2 regions of the Arthrobacter sp. Y3221114 genome follow, and region 2 is predicted to be linked to the other one. Evidence: predicted binding sites of a transcription regulator. Region 2 holds the regulator's gene; the other holds the start of a gene.
The links. The regulator HrcA, encoded in region 2, represses chaperone genes, less so after heat shock. The targets are predictions, from matches to a motif close to TTNGCACTCGNNNNNNNCGAGTGCNAA.
Positions count from the first base shown of each region.

Region 1: a site for HrcA is predicted at 1,079-1,105, ahead of groL (chaperonin GroEL). Genes of this name have one in related genera too.

Region 1 covers NZ_JBNHHW010000010.1:26,399-35,507, reverse strand. The annotation lists gene groL (chaperonin GroEL) at 1-917, opposite strand, end outside; gene AC5RV3_RS17555 (TM2 domain-containing protein) at 1,313-1,840, shown strand; gene AC5RV3_RS17550 (cold-shock protein) at 1,910-2,116, opposite strand; gene AC5RV3_RS17545 (LytR C-terminal domain-containing protein) at 2,374-3,024, opposite strand; gene AC5RV3_RS17540 (DUF3263 domain-containing protein) at 3,085-3,393, opposite strand; gene AC5RV3_RS17535 (uracil-DNA glycosylase) at 3,689-4,444, shown strand; gene AC5RV3_RS17530 (siderophore-interacting protein) at 4,761-5,648, shown strand; gene AC5RV3_RS17525 (threonine/serine exporter family protein) at 5,756-7,369, opposite strand; gene AC5RV3_RS17520 (sialidase family protein) at 7,509-9,038, opposite strand.
Region 2 covers NZ_JBNHHW010000001.1:440,706-449,814, forward strand. The annotation lists gene AC5RV3_RS02075 (PhoH family protein) at 1-967, opposite strand, end outside; gene AC5RV3_RS02080 (GerMN domain-containing protein) at 1,338-2,249, shown strand; gene AC5RV3_RS02085 (16S rRNA (uracil(1498)-N(3))-methyltransferase) at 2,269-3,096, opposite strand; gene dnaJ (molecular chaperone DnaJ) at 3,099-4,229, opposite strand; gene hrcA (heat-inducible transcriptional repressor HrcA) at 4,304-5,317, opposite strand; gene AC5RV3_RS02100 (DUF3097 family protein) at 5,464-6,306, shown strand; gene AC5RV3_RS02105 (DUF4870 domain-containing protein) at 6,417-6,839, shown strand; gene AC5RV3_RS02110 (DUF4188 domain-containing protein) at 6,853-7,338, opposite strand; gene AC5RV3_RS02115 (TetR-like C-terminal domain-containing protein) at 7,394-8,020, shown strand; gene hemW (radical SAM family heme chaperone HemW) at 7,968-9,109, opposite strand, start outside.

The sequences.
Region 1 (9,109 bases), on a different contig from region 2:
TTGAGGCCGACCTCTTCGGCGATGACCTGGCCGCCGGTCAGGATGGCGATGTCGGCCAGCATGGCCTTGCGGCGGTCGCCGAAGCCCGGAGCCTTAACGGCAACGGACTTGAAGGTGCCGCGCATCTTGTTCACGATCAGGGTGGCCAGGGCCTCGGCCTCGACGTCCTCGGCGATGATCAGCAGCGGCTTGCCGGACTGCATGACCTTCTCCAGGATGCCAACCAGGTCCTTCACGTTGGAGATCTTGGAGTTGACGATCAGGATGTACGGATCCTCGAGGACCGTCTCCTGGCGCTCGGCGTCGGTGACGAAGTACGCGGACAGGTAGCCCTTGTCGAAGCGCATGCCTTCGGTGAGCTCCAGCTCCAGGCCGAAGGTGTTGGACTCCTCGACCGTGACGACGCCTTCCTTGCCCACCTTGTCCAGGGCCTCGGCGATCAGCTCGCCGATCTGCGGATCTCCGGCGGAGATGGACGCGGTGGCGGCGATCTGTTCCTTGGTCTCGATTTCCTTGGCGGAAGCGATGAGCTCGGCGGTGACGGCGTCAACGGCCTTCTCGATGCCGCGCTTCAGGCTCAGCGGGTCGGCGCCGGCAGCAACGTTGCGCAGGCCTTCCTTGACCAGGGCCTGGGCCAGGACGGTCGCGGTGGTGGTACCGTCACCGGCGACGTCGTCGGTCTTCTTGGCGACTTCCTTGACCAGCTCGGCGCCGATCTTCTCGTACGGGTCGTCCAGCTCGATCTCCTTGGCGATGGACACACCATCGTTGGTGATCGTGGGGGCGCCCCACTTCTTCTCGAGCACGACGTTGCGGCCACGCGGGCCGAGGGTCACCTTCACGGCGTCAGCGAGGATGTTCAGTCCGCGCTCGAGGCCGCGGCGGGCCTCTTCGTCAAATGCAATGATCTTTGCCATAGCGGCTTACGTCCCTTCTGGACAATAGACACTGGACGCAGCTTTTCACGGCTGCTGGCCACCTGCGGTGCCCGCGACGGACGGCTCACGACGACGGCGGTTTCTGTACGCCGCGCCGCTCACCTCACCGAGGTGGCGGGTTTCACTCCCTACGGGCTTTCTTAGCAGTCAGCCCGCGAGAGTGCTAACTCAATAATTAGCACTCGCAGGTGTCGAGTGCAAGCTGTTGGGGGCTGCCGGCCGGACCGCTTCGCGGATCGCGATTCCCCTGAGCGCCCCCGGTCCAACAATCAGGGTGGACCCCCATGGAAACGGCCGGTACCTCCCGCGTAGATTGGCGGGTAAGACAGCGCAAGCAAACTATCGGCCCCGCACCGGGCAAAGGTCGGAGAACCATGTCTGAATCACCGGACGAAAAGAACACCAGCAACCCCACCGAACCCCTGGCACCGGGCCCCAACCCGACGAGGCCGCTCGGCGGTCAGCGGCCGTACGGCGCCTCCGGCCAGCAGCCTTCCGGGCAGCCCGGTTACGGGGTTCCGGGGCAGCAGCAGCCCGCTCCCGGCCAGCAACCCTTCGGCCGGCAACCCTACGGCACCCCGGGACAGCAGTACCCGCAGCCCGGCCAACCCGGCCAGCCGGGGCAGCCCTACGGCCAGCAGCAGTATTACGGGGCTCCCCAGGGCTACTACTACCCCGAGCAGAAGTCGCGGCTGATCGGCGGCCTGCTGGGCATCCTGCTGGGCGGCCTGGGCGTGCACCGGTTCTATCTGGGCCACGTCGCCATCGGCGTGGTGCAGATTGTGGTCACCTTCCTGACGTTTGGCTTCGGCGCCGTCTGGGGCTTCGTCGAGGGCATCATGATCCTGGTCGGGGCGGAGCCGTTCAAGCGCGATGCCCGCGGAGTCCCGCTGAAGGAGTAGGCCCCATCGGCGCCACGAACCGGCGGCGGAGGCACCCCAGCCTCCGCCGCCGTCGTCGTTGTGGGTCTGCTACGGCGCGACCCGGACCTCTTCTGCCTGCGGACCCTTCTGGCCCTGGCCGATCTGGAACTCTACGCGCTGCCCCTCATCCAGGGAACGGTAACCATCCATTTGAATAGCGGACCAGTGGACAAAAACATCGGAATTTTCTTCGTCCACGGTGATAAAGCCGTAGCCCTTTTCCGCGTTGAACCATTTGACGGTTCCCAGCGCCATAGCGTTCTCCATACTCAGTAGTTCCAGCCTGCCGCCTACGGTTCGGCGGCAGAGTGGTTTCACCCTAAACCAAGCAGGGGCGGAAAAGTGAGCTGTGGCACACTTAAGTTATTGAGGCGTAACCGAATCCGCACGGGCGGGCGCTTCCCATGGGTATTGCGGTTCCAGCGCCAAGGCCTCTTGGCGGCCCGCGCCCCAGCGCCTGCGTTTATAGGTGGCGGGGTCCGAACGCCTGTGTTTATTGGTAGCCGGGACGTTTATTGGTAGCCGGGACCGAGCGCCACGGTGACGTACGGCGAGACGTTGCCGTTTGCCTGCAAAGCACCGATGCCCAGCAATTCACCGAGCGCCCGCGCATTGGCTTCCTGGCCCGGGCTGTAGAAGATCACCGAACCGGCCAGCGGTGCGCCGCCCCAGTTGTCCACGACCGCGATCGACCAACCGTCCGCCTGCACCCTCTGCGATACCGTTCCGGCCAGTCCGGTCACACCGGTGCCGTTGAGGATCATCACCGGGTCCTGCTTGTTGACGGCGGCGGCCTCTTCCGTGGGTTCCTCGGTTGCTTCCTCGGTGGGCTCATCCGTGGGCTCGCTGGTCGCCTCTTCGGTGGCCGTCGGGGTGGCTGTTTCCGTTGGGTCCGGGGTTTTGGTTTGCTGTGCCGTTGCCGACGGTGAAGCAGAGGCAGTTGCGGTGCTGGTCTGCGCGGCGACCGGGGTCGGAGATCCCCCGCCCCCCAGCAGCGGGAGCACGAAGAACGACAAGGCCCCCACCGCCAGTGCAAGTACCGCGGCCAGGACGATCAGGCCCAGGCCGTTGGACTTCGGCGTCGCCATGCGGGCGCGGTGCACACCGTGGCGGTCTGAAGTTTCAGGGACCAGGTCGAACTCATCCCGGGGGTACTTGGTCATCGCTTACAGTGCATCCTTGGTGGTGGAGAAACGGAACCGGCCTACCAGGCCGTCCCGGATCTAGGCGTCGGTGCCCAGCCTGCGAGCAGTGCGCGCGCGCTGGCGGGACGTACGTAGTCTACGCAATCTCTTCACCAGCATCGGATCGTGTGCCAGCGCATCCTCGGTGTCGATCAGCGCATTCAGGATCTGGTAGTAGTGCGTGGCGGACATGTCGAACAGTTCGCGGATGGCCTGTTCCTTGGCTCCGGCATACTTCCACCACTGCCGCTCCAGGGCCAGCATCCGCTGGTCGCGTTCGCTCAGGGGGCTGGCGTCGTCAACCTCGGCCTCGAGGGAAAAGGCACTGGCCTCGGCCGAACCTGCCACAACACACCTGCTCTTCCTAGTACTTGCTGACAGCAATCAATATCGCCTCCATGATAAGTGCGAATCACAGGCGTGTCATTCACCCGGCCGTCCGGGTCCGGATTGTTTGCTGGCCGGCAGTGCCCGCCTGCATGATTTCCCGCTGGCGGCAGTGCCCGATGGTCCGTCGGCGTCAGTGCCCGCGGTGACTGACTAGCGCTGCCGGCAGTGCCCGCCGTGGCCTGGTTGCCCGCTGGCGGCAGTGCCCGCGGTGCCCGATTGCCTGCCGGCGGGTGGTTTCCGCAAAGATAGAACCGTGAACTACGACGACGGTGCCCTCTTCCCGCTGCCTGCCCAGCCGCCCGCCGCGGACTTTGGCGCACCGTATCCGTTCGCCTCCCCCCGCGAACTCTCCGCGGTAATCCATCCCGAGTGGGCCGAGGTGCTCGCACCGGCCGAACCGCTGCTCTGGGATTTGGCCTCCTATCTGGACGGCGAGCGCGCCGCCGGAAAGACTCTGCTGCCTGCCCCGGCCAACGTGTTGCGGGCGTTCCAGCGGCCGCTGTCCAAGGTCAAGGTGCTGATCGTCGGCCAGGACCCCTATCCCACCCCGGGACACTCGATCGGACTGGCCTTCGCCGTCGAACGGCACGTGAGGCCGCTGCCGCGCAGCCTGGCCAATATCTACCGCGAGCTGCAGATGGATTTGGGTATCCGGCCGCCGCAACACGGAGACCTGAGCGCCTGGAGCGACCAGGGCGTGTTGTTGCTCAACCGCGCGCTGACTGTGGAGGCCGGCAAGGCCGGCTCCCACCGCAACAAGGGGTGGGAGCAAATCACCGAACTCGCGGTCCGGGCGCTGGCCCAGCGCGGCGGACCGCTGGTGGCCCTGCTCTGGGGCCGCGAAGCCCAGCAACTGGCTCCGGTTTTGGAGCAGGTGCCGCGGATCGAGACCGTGCACCCCAGCCCCCTGTCGGCCTCCCGCGGGTTTTTCGGGTCGCGGCCGTTCAGCCGGGTTAACGAACTGCTGGCCGCCCAGGGCGCAGACCCCGTGCACTGGGAACTGCGCTAGCCGCTGCTGGGCAACGTGGGCTTCCGACTGGCCGGCGCCGGGACGTTTTGTCCATGTTTTGCGCGCGGGTCCGGCGTCGCCGCAGGTCAAGGGCTCAACGGTTTCCAAGACATGGACAGTTACGGCCAAACGTGGACAGCTGGAACCGTGCGCGGACCGCTGAGGCCAAGCGGTTCGCGGTGAGGCGCCGCGCGTCCTGGGCGGCGCGCGTTCCTGAGCGGCGCTTGTGACCTTCCCCATCCGCAAATTGGGATTACCGTACCGGTGGATTAGGTTCTCCTAAGTAGCAGTTTCCCTTCGTCAGGAGTAATGCAGGATGCAGACACAACCGGCAGCAGCCCCCGCCCGTGCGGAACGGAGCGCTCGGCCGCCGAGGGTGCAGACCAACCTCCAGGTGACGCGCACCGAGTGGATTTCCAAGCACATGGTCCGGGTCTACGCCGGCGGCGACGGGTTCGATTCGTTCGCCGAAAGGTTTGCGGCCAAGGACGCCACGGACCAGTACATCAAGGTCATCTTTTTGGACCCGTCGTTGGACGTGGAACTCCCGGTCAACGTCGCGGAGCTGAAGGAAACGCTTCCGGCCGACAAGCTGCCCGTCACCCGCACCTACACCGTGCGCCGGGTGGACCGCGGCACGCGCGAAGTCGTCGTCGACTTTGTGGTCCACGGCGACGAAGGCCTCGCCGGACCCTGGGCCGCGCGGGCCCAGCCCGGCGACTGGATGATGTTCAACGGGCCCGGTGGCGCGTACCGGCCCGATCCCGACGCCGACTGGTACCTTTTGGCCGGCGACGATGCGGCGCTGCCGGCAGTCGCTGCCGCCATGGAGGCCCTGGCCCCGGACGCCCGCGGCCACGCCTTCCTGGAAGTGGATTCCGAGGCGGACGTGCAGGAACTGGACGCCCCTGCGAACCTGGAGATCCATTGGCTGTTCCGGCGCGGCCAAACGCCCGGGACCGCAACCCTGCTGCGCGACGCCATAGCCGGCCTGGACTGGCCCGACGGCCGGGTGGATGCGTTCGTCCACGGCGAGCGCGGCGAGGTGAAGTCCCTGCGCGATGTCCTGTTCAAGGACCACGGGTTGTCCAGGGATCAGGTTTCCATATCGGGCTATTGGGCCTACGGCCGGGCCGAAGACGCCTTCCAGGCGGAGAAGCGCACGGAGGCTGGCCAGATCTTCCCGGAGAACTACCAGGCCTGATCCGACCAGGCGCCAGGCTATCGCCAGGCCCCTCCGGCAAAGCGATCGCCCGGCCCCTCCGGCCAGGCGTTCGCCAGGCCCCTCCTGCAGCCGCGGTTCCGGCGTCCTTAGCGGCGCCGGGCCCGCCGGTTTTCGTTCGAGCCCAGCCCCTTGGTGAACGGCCGGGCCAGGTTGTCGCCGAGCACAGTACCGCCGGCGATCGCCAGAATCACCGTCAGCGCACTGAACAGCCCCAGGATGCCGTTGAACGGGGCCTCGGTATTGACGGTCAGCTCGAAGATGGACCGGAACACGGACAGGCCGGGCAGCAGGAACAGCACCGCCGGGACCGCCACCACCAGCTGCGGCGAGCCCATCCGCAGACCCACAATGCGCCCAAGGAACCCGATCACCACGGCTCCGACGGCCGGGCCGATCCGGTCCCCGATTCCCGCCCACACCACGAAGTCGTAGATCAACAGCCCCACCAGCCCGACGGCGGCCGTGGGCAGCAGCATGTTCAGTTTGGTCTGCTCGGTCATGCAGAGAGCAATGGTTGCCACGACGAGCAGCAGCGCCCGGACCACGTAGGGGTACTGGCCTTGGCCCTCCACGAAGACTTCGGGCAGGCTGACGCCGAGCATCGAGCCGCCCACCAGCCCCACGGCGACGCCGGCGGCAATCGCGGCGAAGGTAAAGAAGGCCGAGAGATAACGCCCCGACGCGGTGACCGGGAAGCCATTGATGGCGTCCTGGGTGGCGGAGACCAACCGGCCGGTCGGCAGGAGGAACAGGATGCCGCCGGCGATCACCAGCGACGGGCTCATCGGCACGTGCAGCGCCCAGAACAGCAGCGCCATCACGGTGGCTAGGCAGGCGCCGATGCCGGTGATGAAGAAGTCCGGCATCCGCCATTTGCTCAACTTCCGCCCCACCAAACCCATCAGCACGGTGGAGACGCCGCCCACGAGGGCCGCGAAGATGCTGCCGCCGAGGAAGGCAATAATGAAGCCGGAGAACACGCCGCCGGCCGCGATGGCCATCCACCGGGCGAAGGGCTTGGGACGCGAGGTAATCTCCTGCAGCCGTTCCTTGGCTTCGCTGCGGCCCACCCCGCCGTTGACGATGTCGGTGACCAGTTCGTGCACCAGGGACAGGCCGGCGTAGTTGTTGGTCCAGGACCGCACGACCCGCATCACGGTGATGGGCACGGTGTCCGGCTTGGCATAGTTGATCAACACGGACTGGTTGGTGATGTCCACGTCGATGTCGCTCAGCCCGAAAGCCGCCGTGACGGCGATGATGCTGGTTTCCACCTCCAGCGCGCCGGCTCCGTAGCGGAACATGGTTTCCGCCACGTCCAGGACAAAGTCCAGCGTGATGCGCGCGGAGGCGTCGATCCCGGCCGTCTGGATCATCGGGTTCGCATAGGGGCTGCCGGCCAGCCTCTCCACGATGCTCATCGGCGCCGTGGGCGGTGCCTCCCCCTGCACGAGCTTGCGCAGCATCCGGCGGGCTGCCGCGTTGGAGCGCGAGGCTGCCGCGGAGGCGGGCAGCGGCGCGGTGCCGGTGGGAACGGGCTTGACCTGCTTGGCTACCGGCCGGTCCGTCGGACGCGGCACGGGAGGGTGGGTGGCCTGGGGCCCTGCGACCGAACCGGCGCCGGAGCCGGCATCGCTAGCCGGAATGTTCTTCGGCTTGATGATCGGCAGCATCCCCGCCTGCGGAGTCGTGGGTGACATGGATTCCTGGTCTGGGTCCTTGTCCTGCAATCCCTCTCCGTTCTGCGTCACCGCCACCGTCACGGCGGCGCTCGTTGATCCCGGGTTAAATCCTTGCACACCTCGCCGGGAGGACACCGGCACGGTGCCGAGGCGCACGTCACGCCTCGCGGATTTCACCGCTGACGACGTCGATGCTGAACTTCCGCGTCAGGCTCGCCACCGGGGCGCCTCCGACAGGGCTGTCCCCCGGGACCGCGGTGCAGGTGAAGGAAACGGTCAAGCCTCCGGCCGCGACGTCCGCGCGGGTCACCGTGCGGACAGGATGGAGGTAGCGGGCTTCGCCGCCGGGACCCACGTCCTGCGGCGGAAAATTTGCGGCGTTGTCGAACCCACCGGATAACCGCACCCTCAGGTGCTGCGGTCCCAGCATCTTTGCCCGTCCGGCAAAGACGAGCACGTCCCCGGCACGGTAGCCCGGCACCGGCTGGCCCTCGTCCGTGCTACGGACCGCGTGCAGCACCATGTCGAAGCGCAGCGGGTAGTCCCCGGGCACCGGCAGCGGCCCGGTCACGGGTCCCGGCCCTCCCGCGCGGCCGTCGGCCCGGGGTGTGACCGCCCCGCGCGGCCAAGCCGCCAGCAGCAGCCCCGGATCTGCCGTGGCATAGACGATCTCGCCGCCGCCGTGCCGCTGGTACAGCACTCCGATGCGGCCGTCCGGCAGCCGCACGGCGGCCGGCCCGGTGGCACCGCTGCCGTGAACCGTGAGTTTGTGCGGCCAGGAGTGACCGTTGTCCCGCGACAGGCTTAGCACAACGTTGCGGTGCAGCAGCGGGTCCTGGCAGTTGGCGGCCAGCAGCCAGCGGTCGCTCGCCGGTGCGGCCAACCCGCCGAGGGCCGGCAGCCCGTCGAAGCGGACCAGGGAGCCTGCGCTCCCGGGATCCGGCAGCTCGTCGACCGGCTGCGGCGGCCCATAGCTGTGCCCGCCGTCGTCCGAGACCGCCGCCCACCGCCGGGGCGCAGCCCAGGTATGCAGCAGCACCCGGCCGTCGGCCAGGCAGACGGCGGCACTACCGCCGTCCTCCGCGGCCACCGGGCCAGGGGCCTGTCCCGGCAGCGGCTCCCCCATGGTCCACGTGTCCCCGTGGTCGTCGCTGTAGCAGGAGGCCGCCCTCGTGCGCGCACCCTCCGCCATCACCGCGAACTGCACCAGCAACCGCCCGGCAAACCGGCCTGCATGCAGGCCGGTGCCCGGCCCGGCACCTGCCAGCGCCGTGATCGTGTCCGAAGCCCGCCGCGGGGCGACCGACCGATGCTGCCAGGTGCCGCCGTCGTCGTCGGAGGAAAGGAGTTCGAAGCGGCGTCCGTTGGCCGCGGGCACCGGCCCTGCGTCACCGCCTCCGGCCCCGGCGACAAAGGCCAGGAAAATCCGGCCGGTTGCGGTATCGGAGAACAGTCCCGGTTGGCCGGCCGCGTGCCCGGACGTGTCCGCCCACGCCACCTGCTGCGGTTCCCAGGTCGCTCCGCCGTCGAAACTGCGGCGCAGCAGCAGGTCCCCGGCGGGCCGCCGGCCCAGCCCGCCCAGGCCTGCATAGGCAACCACGGCGCTGCCTGCCGGAGTCACGGCGAGCGCCGGAGCCCGGTACTGGCGGTAGCCCTCCACGCCCCGAACGGCGAGGACCTGTTCCATTCCTCCACCGTACCTTTCGCGGTGCCCGGAGGGCAGGGCTGCACGACACGCCGGTCGAATCCGGTTGCCTG
Region 2 (9,109 bases):
ACGCCGTCACAATGTCGCTGACCAGCCGGTGGCGGACCACGTCCGTGGCATCCAGCTGGGAGAAGCGGACATCGTCGACGCCGTCGAGTATTTCGCTGACGATCTTCAGGCCCGAGCTGGTGCCGCCGGGCAGATCGATCTGCGTCACGTCGCCGGTCACCACCATCTTGGAACCGAAGCCGAGCCGGGTGAGGAACATCTTCATCTGTTCCGGGGTGGTGTTCTGCGCCTCGTCCAGGATGATGAACGCGTCGTTGAGCGTGCGCCCGCGCATGTAGGCCAGCGGCGCCACCTCAATGGTCCCCGCGGCCATCAGGCGCGGAATGGACTCCGGGTCCATCATGTCGTGCAGGGCGTCGTAGAGCGGGCGCAGGTACGGGTCGATCTTGTCGCTGAGCGTGCCCGGCAGGAAGCCCAGCCGCTCCCCCGCCTCGACGGCGGGGCGGGTCAGGATGATGCGGTTGACCTCTTTGTGCTGCAGGGCCTGCACCGCCTTGGCCATCGCCAGGTAGGTCTTGCCGGTACCCGCCGGGCCGATGCCGAACACCACGGTGTGGTTGTCGATGGCTTCGACGTAGTTCTTCTGGTTCAGGGTCTTCGGCCTGATGTTGCGGCCGCGCGAGGAGAGGATGTTCAGCGTCAGGACCTCGGCCGGCCGCTGCGCCGACTGTTCGCCGAGCATGCGCAGCAGCTGGGCGACCACCTGCGCGGTGATCCTCGTATCCTTCGCCGCCAGGGCGCGGATCTCTTCCACCACGTTGAGCGTGAGCCGCACCGCGTCGGCGGGGCCGGAGATGGAAAGTTCGTTGCCGCGTACATGCAGGTCCACATCGCTGATCTCCGACTCGATGACCCGCAGCACCTCGTCGTGGGCACCGAGTGCCCTGACCATGTGTTCCGACGAATCGAAATGGACGGAACGGCTGCTTGATCCCAGCGGATCGACATCCAGGCGTGATTGGGACATAGTCCGGCCGATGTGGCCTTTCATCGCTCCTTCGGTGGGCGCTTGCTAGCGGTAAGCCGGAAAGGGTTCCGGTGCTGACGATACAAGTCCATGCTACGGCACGAGCCGCCGCGCAGTCCTCTGCGGGGGCGAAAAACGCCTTGGTATCGATCCGGCATCAATCGTGCATCAGTCCGGTTGAGCGCTGGTTAAAGCAGCCATCAGCCCCCCTACCGTGTGCCAAGCTAGTGGGGCAGGAAGGGCGGCAGCCGCCCGTTCCCGCCCCACCTCCACCCAGTCATTCCGCACGCCAGAAGGGATCGAAAGCATCACCAGCAACCAGCTCCGGCAGCCTGCAGGCTCGGTCCCAACACGCCGCTTCGGTGCGTGGTTGGCCCTGGTCACTGCCTCGTCGCTGGTGCTGCTCGGATGCTCGCCGCAGGCCGCCGGCGGTGGCGGCGGCGGACAGACCTCCATGCCCAATCCCACCGATCCCGCTTCGGCCAGCAGCCCCCTGGTCTCCAGCGTCCCGGTCGAGACCCTGCGCTCCTCGGAGCTCTCCCCCATCTATTGGCTGGGCACCAACGCCGAGAACGTGTTCCTGTACCGCGAGTACCGCCAGGCGGAAAACCTGGGTGACCCCATTACGACGGCGGTGGCCGCGCTGACGCGGCTGCAGCCCCTTGATCCGGACTACTTCAATCCGCTCAGCCCGGCAAGCAAGGTGGGCGCTTCCATCACCAACGGTTCGGTCATCACGCTGGACATCTCCTCGGACGCCTTTAGCCGCCGCGTGGACGCCGGCATCGCCGAACGTGCCGTGCAGCAACTGGTCTACACCGCCACGGCCGCGGCGGCGAACGCCGGGCTGAGCACGTCGGACAATCCCCTGGAAGTGGTCATCCTCGTGGACGGGCACCACGGGTATAAAGCCTTCGGCCATGTGCCGCTGGGCCAGCCCATGGCCCGGAACAGCAGCCTGGCGGCCCCGGTGTGGATCATCGATCCGACCGAAGGTGCCACCTCCGCCGGACGCGTGGAGGTGTTCGGCCGCGGTGTCGCGTTCGAATCGGAGCTGAGCTGGCAGATCTACCGCATTGCCGACTCCGCGGACACGTCCGAAGGCGAGCTGGTCAAGGACGGCACGGCCCGCGTTGATGCAGACGCCGGCCAGATCGGCGAGTTCAGGTTCAGCCAAAAGCTGGATCCGGGCACCTACCGGCTGTACGTGTTCCAAAAGGACCAGGGCGGACCGACCGAAGAACGGCAGAATGTGGACAGCAAGGTCTTCACCATCACCTAGGGCAGTTCTGCCCGCCCGGTCAGCGCCACCGGCCCAGTAACTCGCTGAGCAAGGTCAAGGCGGCGGGTCCGGCCGTGGAGGAACGCAGGACGTGCGGACCCAGCCGAACGGCCACCGCCCCGGCGTCGAGCATCGCGTCCACTTCGGCCCGGCTCATCCCGCCTTCCGGACCCACAATCATCAGCACGCGCGTAGCGCCGCCGGTACGCCCTTCGGGTGAGGCACCGCCGCCGTCGTTTCCGCCGCGCTCCCCGGGGGATGAGCCCGCACGCAACCCGGCGCCGTCCAGGGCGTCGGCCACGCTGCCCTCGGCGTCCTCATGCAGCAGCAGCGACAACCGGCTCTCCCGGATCAGGGCACAGAGGCCGGCCCGTTCCACCAGCGGCTCCACCTCCGGAACACGCGCACGCCGCGACTGCTTGGCGGCCGCCCGGACCGCCAGCTGCCATTTCGCCGCACCCTTGGCCGCCTTGTCCGCCTTCCAGCGCACGATGCTCCGTTCGGCCTGCCACGGCACCACGGCATCGACGCCCAGTTCGGTGGCTGCCTCGATGGCAAGTTCGTCGCGGTTTCCCTTGGCAAGGGCCTGCACCAGCACCAACTCCGGGTCGGGCCTGGGCTCGTGCAGGACGTGCAGCGCCCGGACGGTGAGCTGGCCGGAGGAGCCGGCGACGGCCTCGCCGACCAGCCGGCGGCCCCGACCGTCGGCCAGATCGACGGCTTCGCCGGGTTCAATCCGCTTGACCGTGACGGCATGGCGGGCCTCGTCGCCGCCCAGGGTGAAGCTGTCGCCCGGGGCGACGGCGTCGAGCTCGCCGGGAGCGGTGAAGAACAGGTGGCTGGTCACGCCTAAAGGTTACCGAGCCGATCCCGCAGGCGGGCGAAGACGCCCGTGCCGGAGGACGCCAGCTTGCCCTCGGTGTATTCCTCGCCGCGGGCCCGGGCCAGCCGGCGCAGCAGGTCCTCCTGCTCCGCATCCAGCTTGCTGGGGGTCTCCACATGCACGTGCACCTGCAGGTCGCCGCGACCGTAGCCGCGCAGGTGGGTCACGCCCAGGCCGCGCAGGGTGAGGGTCTCGCCCGCCTGCGTGCCGGGTTTGATGCTGATTTCCTGTTCACCGTCGAAGGTGTCCAGGGTGAGGTCGGTGCCCAGCGCGGCAGCGGTCATCGGCACCGAGAGAGTGACGTGCAGGTCGTCGCCCTCGCGGAGGAAATTCTTGTCCGGATTCACCCGGATTTCCACATACAGGTCACCCTGCGGTCCGCCCGCCGGTCCGGCTTCGCCCTGTCCGGCCAGCTGGATCCGCGTCCCGGTCCCGACACCCGCCGGGAGCTTGATGGTCAGCGAACGGCGGCTGCGGATGCGGCCCTCACCGTTGCACTCGTTGCAGGGGTCGGGAATGATCGTGCCGAAGCCCTGGCAGCTGCCGCACGCGGCGGTGGTCATGACCTGGCCGAGGATGGACCGCACCGCACGCTGGACCTGGCCGGAGCCGCCACAGATGTCGCAGGTGCGCGGGCTGGTACCGGGGCGGCAGCAGCTGCCGTCGCAGGTGGGGCAGACGACCGCGGTGTCCACCTCGATCTTCTTGTTGACCCCGAAGACCGCGTCCTTGAGGTCGATCCGCACGTTGATCAGGGCGTCCTGGCCCCGGCGGGTCCGGGAGGCCGGGCCGGCGCCGCCTGCTCCGGCGCCGCCGAAGAAGCTTTCGAAGATGTCCTGGAAGGCGAAGCCGCCGCCGAAACCGCCGCCGAAACCGTTGTCGTTGCCGTTCTCGTTGCCGGTGGTGTCGTAGATGCGCCGCTTCTGCGGGTCCGACAGCACCTCGTAGGCGTGGCTGACCTGCTTGAACTGTTCGGCCGCCTCCGGGCCGGGGTTCACGTCCGGGTGCAGTTTGCGGGCCAGCTTGCGGTAGGCCTTCTTGATTTCCTCGGTCGAGGCGTCCTGGCTGACACCGAGGGCGTCGTAGTGGTTACTCACCTTAGTAGTACTTCACTTCCTGGGGATCGGTTCACCGGCGACGACGGCCGGTGGGGACACTGCGCGGCGTGTGGCTAGCCGGCGAGGATCCGTGACAAATAACGTGCGACGGCGCGCACTGCGGCCATGGTGGTGGGATAGTCCATCCGGGTGGGGCCGAGGATGCCGACCTTGGCCGTCGCGCCCGGCCCGTACCCGGTGGCCACCACGGAGGTTTCGGCCAGCGAACCGTAGGGGTTTTCGCTGCCGATGCTCACCGACATGCCCCGGGCGTCCTGGTGCAGCTCGGAGAGCAACTGCAGCAGCACCACCTGTTCTTCGAGGGCCTCGAGGATGGGGCCGATGCTCAGCTGGAAGTCGACCGTGGAACGGGCCAGGTTGGCCGTGCCGGCCATCAGGATCCGCTCCTCGTTCGTGGCCGCGGCGAGCTGTGCAAGCTGCGACGCCAGGGCCTCGGCCGTGCCCGCGGGCGCGGCCTCCGCCGGCACCGGGAAGGTCTTCAGCAGGCCCGGCACTGCCGCCAGCGCTTTCCCGGACAGCGCGGACAGGAACGCGGCGCGCAGCGTGGCCAGCGCATCCTCGGTGACGTCCGCGGGAAGCGCCGCGACATGCTGTTCCACCTTGCCGTTGTCCGCGATCAGCACCACCAGGACCCTGCGCGGACCCAGCAAGATGAACTCGATGTGCCGCACCCTGGCGGCACCCAGTTGCGGATACTGGATCACGGCCACCTGGTTGGTCAGCTGGGACAGCAAACGCACGGTGCGTTCCATGACATCGTCGAGGTCGTCGGCGCCGTCCAGCAGTTTCTGGATGGCGCGGCGCTCGGGGGCAGAGAGCGGCTTGACGTCCGAAATCCGGTCCACGAACAGGCGGTAGCCCTTGTCCGTGGGAATCCGGCCGGCACTGGTGTGCGGGGCAACGATCAACCCGTCTTCTTCCAGCGCCGCCATGTCGTTGCGGATGGTGGCTGACGACACGCCCAGGCTGTGCCGGTCGACCAGTGCCTTGGAGCCCACCGGCTCGCGCGAGTGCACATAGTCTTCGACAATGGCGCGGAGCACTTCCAGCCTCCGGACCTCGCTCACTGCACTCCTCCTGTCTCCAACTCGTCTGCGGACAGACTGTTAGCACTCAACACGTCCAAGTGCTAAGTCTAATACGTCGCCGCCGTTGTTAGCATTGTCGGGCGGCCGTGCCGTGAGGACGACAACCAGCAGAGGACTTAAAGCTTATGAGCAGCTACGGCTGGGGCCCCCAGGATCTCACCGCCCCCAAGGCCCGGGCACTGCGCGAAATCGGCGCCGAACCGGGCCTGGTCCTGGAGGACGCACAGAGCGGCTGGGTCGGCGCCGTCGTTCGGGTGGAGAAGTCCGGCGGTGTGCATCTGGTTTCGCTGGAAGACCGGCGGGGCAAGGTCCGCTCGTTCCCGCTGGGCTTCGGCTTCCTGTTCGAGGGCGAGCCGGTGAAGGTGGTGCCGGCGGCGCCCGCCGCGAAGGCTCCCGTCCGGCAACGGACGGCATCCGGTTCGGTCAAGGTCGAGGGACAGCGGGCCAGGGTGGCGCGGGCCAGCCGGATCTGGGTCGAAGGCAAGCATGACGCCGAGCTCGTCGAAAAGGTCTGGGGAGACGACCTCCGGGTGGAGGGGATCGTGGTCGAACCCCTGCACGGCGTGGACGATTTGGCGGCGGCAGTGGCGGACTTCTCCCCCGGGCCGCAGCGCAGGCTCGGCATCCTGGTGGACCATCTGGTCCCCAATTCCAAGGAGTGGCGGATTGCCGAGGCCGCCATGGCCGTGCCCGCCGCCTCGGGCAACGTACTGATTGTGGGCCACCCCTATGTCGATGTTTGGCAGGCCATCAAACCCTCCGTCATCGGACGGACCCAGTGGCCGGTGGTGCCACGCGGCACCGATTGGAAGACCGGCATCCTCGCCGGTCTCGGCTGGCCGCACCGGACCCAGATCGACATCGCCGACGGCTGGAAGAGGCTGCTGGGCAGCGTCAACACCTACGCCGATCTGGAGCCCAGCCTCCTGGGCCGGGTGGAAGAAGTCATCGATTTCCTGACGGTTTGAGGCGGTTGAGGCCGGCGCCGGCGCCCGCGGAATGCACCGGATGGCGGGGTGGAACGGCTAGGCTAGGAACAGAAGTGAGCCATCAGCAGATTTTTCCGAAGGTAGGTCCAGTGTCCGATAACTCTGCTCGTAAGCAGCAGCCGGAGCGCAAGTCCGCTCCGCGCCAGCAGTACCAGAGCGCGTCGGCGTCCGCCTTGCCCCTGACCCCTTCGGAGGACCGGCAATGGGCCACCATGGCGCATTTCGGCGGCATCCTGGGCTGCTTCCCGTCGCTGGCGATCTACCTGATCTTCAAGGACCGGGGACCGTTTACCGCCCAGGAGTCCAAAGAGGCCCTGAACTTCACCGTGCCGCCCACCGTGGTGGCCATCATTGCGAACCTGCTGATCGTCATTCCGGCGGTCAGCGGACTCTTCGCCGTCATCGCGGCCGCCATCTGGGTCTTCCTGACGGTCAATTCCGTCATTGCCGGCGTCAAGTGCAACCGCGGCGTTCCGTACCGGTACGCCTACAACCTGCGCCTGTTCGGGTAGCGGCACCGCCCTCCTACCCTGCCTGCCGCGACAACCGCTGGCGCGCGGTGTTCATCCCCGCCGCGATCGGCACGTGGCCGGTCGCGGCTGCCAAACCGAAGCGCGGCATGTCGCTGTAGACGCTCTCGCGGCCTCCCGGCACCGTCTCGTAGGTTTCGTGCCACACGCCGACGTCCCCGCTGCCGGCCGATTCCCGCATGAAACGGCGCCAGGGTTCCAGGTGCGGCGCCGCGCGGTCGGACGCAAACCGCTGCAAATGTTCCGGGCTCTTCCAGTAGCTGACCAGGATCGTGGTGCGCCCGAGCCACTGGTGGTAGCCGAGCAGCCCGGCTTCCGGCGCCGCTGCCAGGTGCGCCAGCATCGCCGGCATCGCTGACGCGGTGCGTGCCACCTTGCCGACCTTCCACCATCGGTTGGCGCGCATCCCGATGAGGAAGACGGTGACCCGTTCGCTGCCCGGATCGGCCGTGAACCGTCCTGTGTGTACGTGTTCGAACATGAGCCGATTCCTTTCATAACGTTGTTACAGAACATTGTTATGGAATACTTGGGGCATGGCAAGACCCATAGTCCACGATGATTCGCTGCGCCGCAGGCTCCTCGACACCGCCGCCACCCTGATAGCCCGCGACGGCGCAGCCGCCGTGTCGCTCCGGGCGATCGCGGCGGCGGCCGGGACGTCGACGACGGCGGTGTACTCGCTCTTCGGCGGGAAGGCGGAATTGCTGACCGCCATTCTCGACGACGGCTTTGCCTCCTTTGCGGCCGCCCAGCAGCGGGCCGCTCCCGGTGGGCTGGAACCGCTGGGCAGGGCCTACCGGGCGTGGGCCCTGGAGCATCCCGTCCTGTACGGCCTCATGTTCGGCGGTTCATTGGCCAGCCAGGTGCCGTGCCGGCCAACGCCCGGCGCCGCGGAACCGGCGATCGCGCCGCTGTTTGCCGCCGTCGCCGCCGCCCTTCCCGGGGCATCGGACGACGACGTCGCGTCCATGGTCGGCGTTGTGTGGGGCCAGGTCCACGGGCTCGTCTCGCTGGAACTGGCGGGCGCGCCGGCGGCGGGGTGGAGCTGGGACTCAGCCTACGAGGCGGCGCTCCACCGGGTGGGCCGGTCGCTGGAGGCCGGCGCGGTCAGTCCTCGAGCAACCGCCGCACCACGGCGTCGGCCAGCAGTCGGCCCTTGAGGGTGAGCCGGATGGTGCCGGCGAACGCCGCGGCGGGGTCCACCAGGGCATCGGCGATCAGTCCGGCCACGGCCTTCCGCCCGTTTGGCCCCAGATCCCGGGTGTGCAGCCCGTCGATGATGCGGGTCTGCAGCATTACGTGTTCCAGCTGACGGGTGCCGGTGTCCAGCGTCTCGCGGCCGGCTGCCGGCGAGACCCCCGTTGCCAAACGCTGGGCGTACGCCGCGGGGTGCTTCACGTTCCACCACCGGACGCCACCCATGTGCGAATGGGCGCCGGGACCGGCTCCCCACCAGTCGTCCCCGCGCCAGTAGGCCAGGTTGTGCCGGCAGCGGTCCCCGGGAGTGCGGGCCCAATTGCTGACCTCGTACCATTCGAAACCTGCGGCGCCGAGGCGCGCGTCGGCGATCTCATACTTCGCGGCGTGGTCATCGTCGTCGATGCCGGGCACTTCGCCGCGGCGGATCTGGGCGGCGAGTTTGGTGCCTTCCTCGACGATCAGGGCGTACGCGGAGATATGGTCCGGCGTGCAGCTGATCGCGGAGGCGAGGCTGGCTTCCCAGTCCGCGATGGATTCGCCCGGCGTGCCGTAGATCAGGTCAAGGCTGACGTTCAGCCCGGCGTCGCGTGCCCACTGCACGGCCTGCGCCACGCGTTCCGGGTCGTGCGTACGGTCGAGCACCTGCAGCACGTGCGGCACGGCCGACTGCATGCCGAAGGACACCCGGGTGAAACCGGCGTCGGCCAGGATCTGCAGCGACTGCGGCGTGACCGAGTCCGGGTTGGCTTCGGTGGTGACTTCGGCGCCCGGCTCCAAACCCCACAGGCCCGCCGCCTGGCGCAGCATCGACGCCAGGTCCGCCGCCGGCAGCAGGGTGGGCGTGCCGCCCCCAAAGAAGACAGTGGACAGCGGCCGGTCCGGCACACCGGAACCGCGCAGTACCCGCGCGGCCAGATCCAGCTCCGTGTTCAGCGTGCCCGAGTACTCATCCTGCGACGCCCCCGAACCCAGCTCCTTGGCGGTATAGGTGTTGAAGTCGCAGTAGCCGCAGCGCACCCGGCAGAACGGAATGTGCACATACAGGCAGA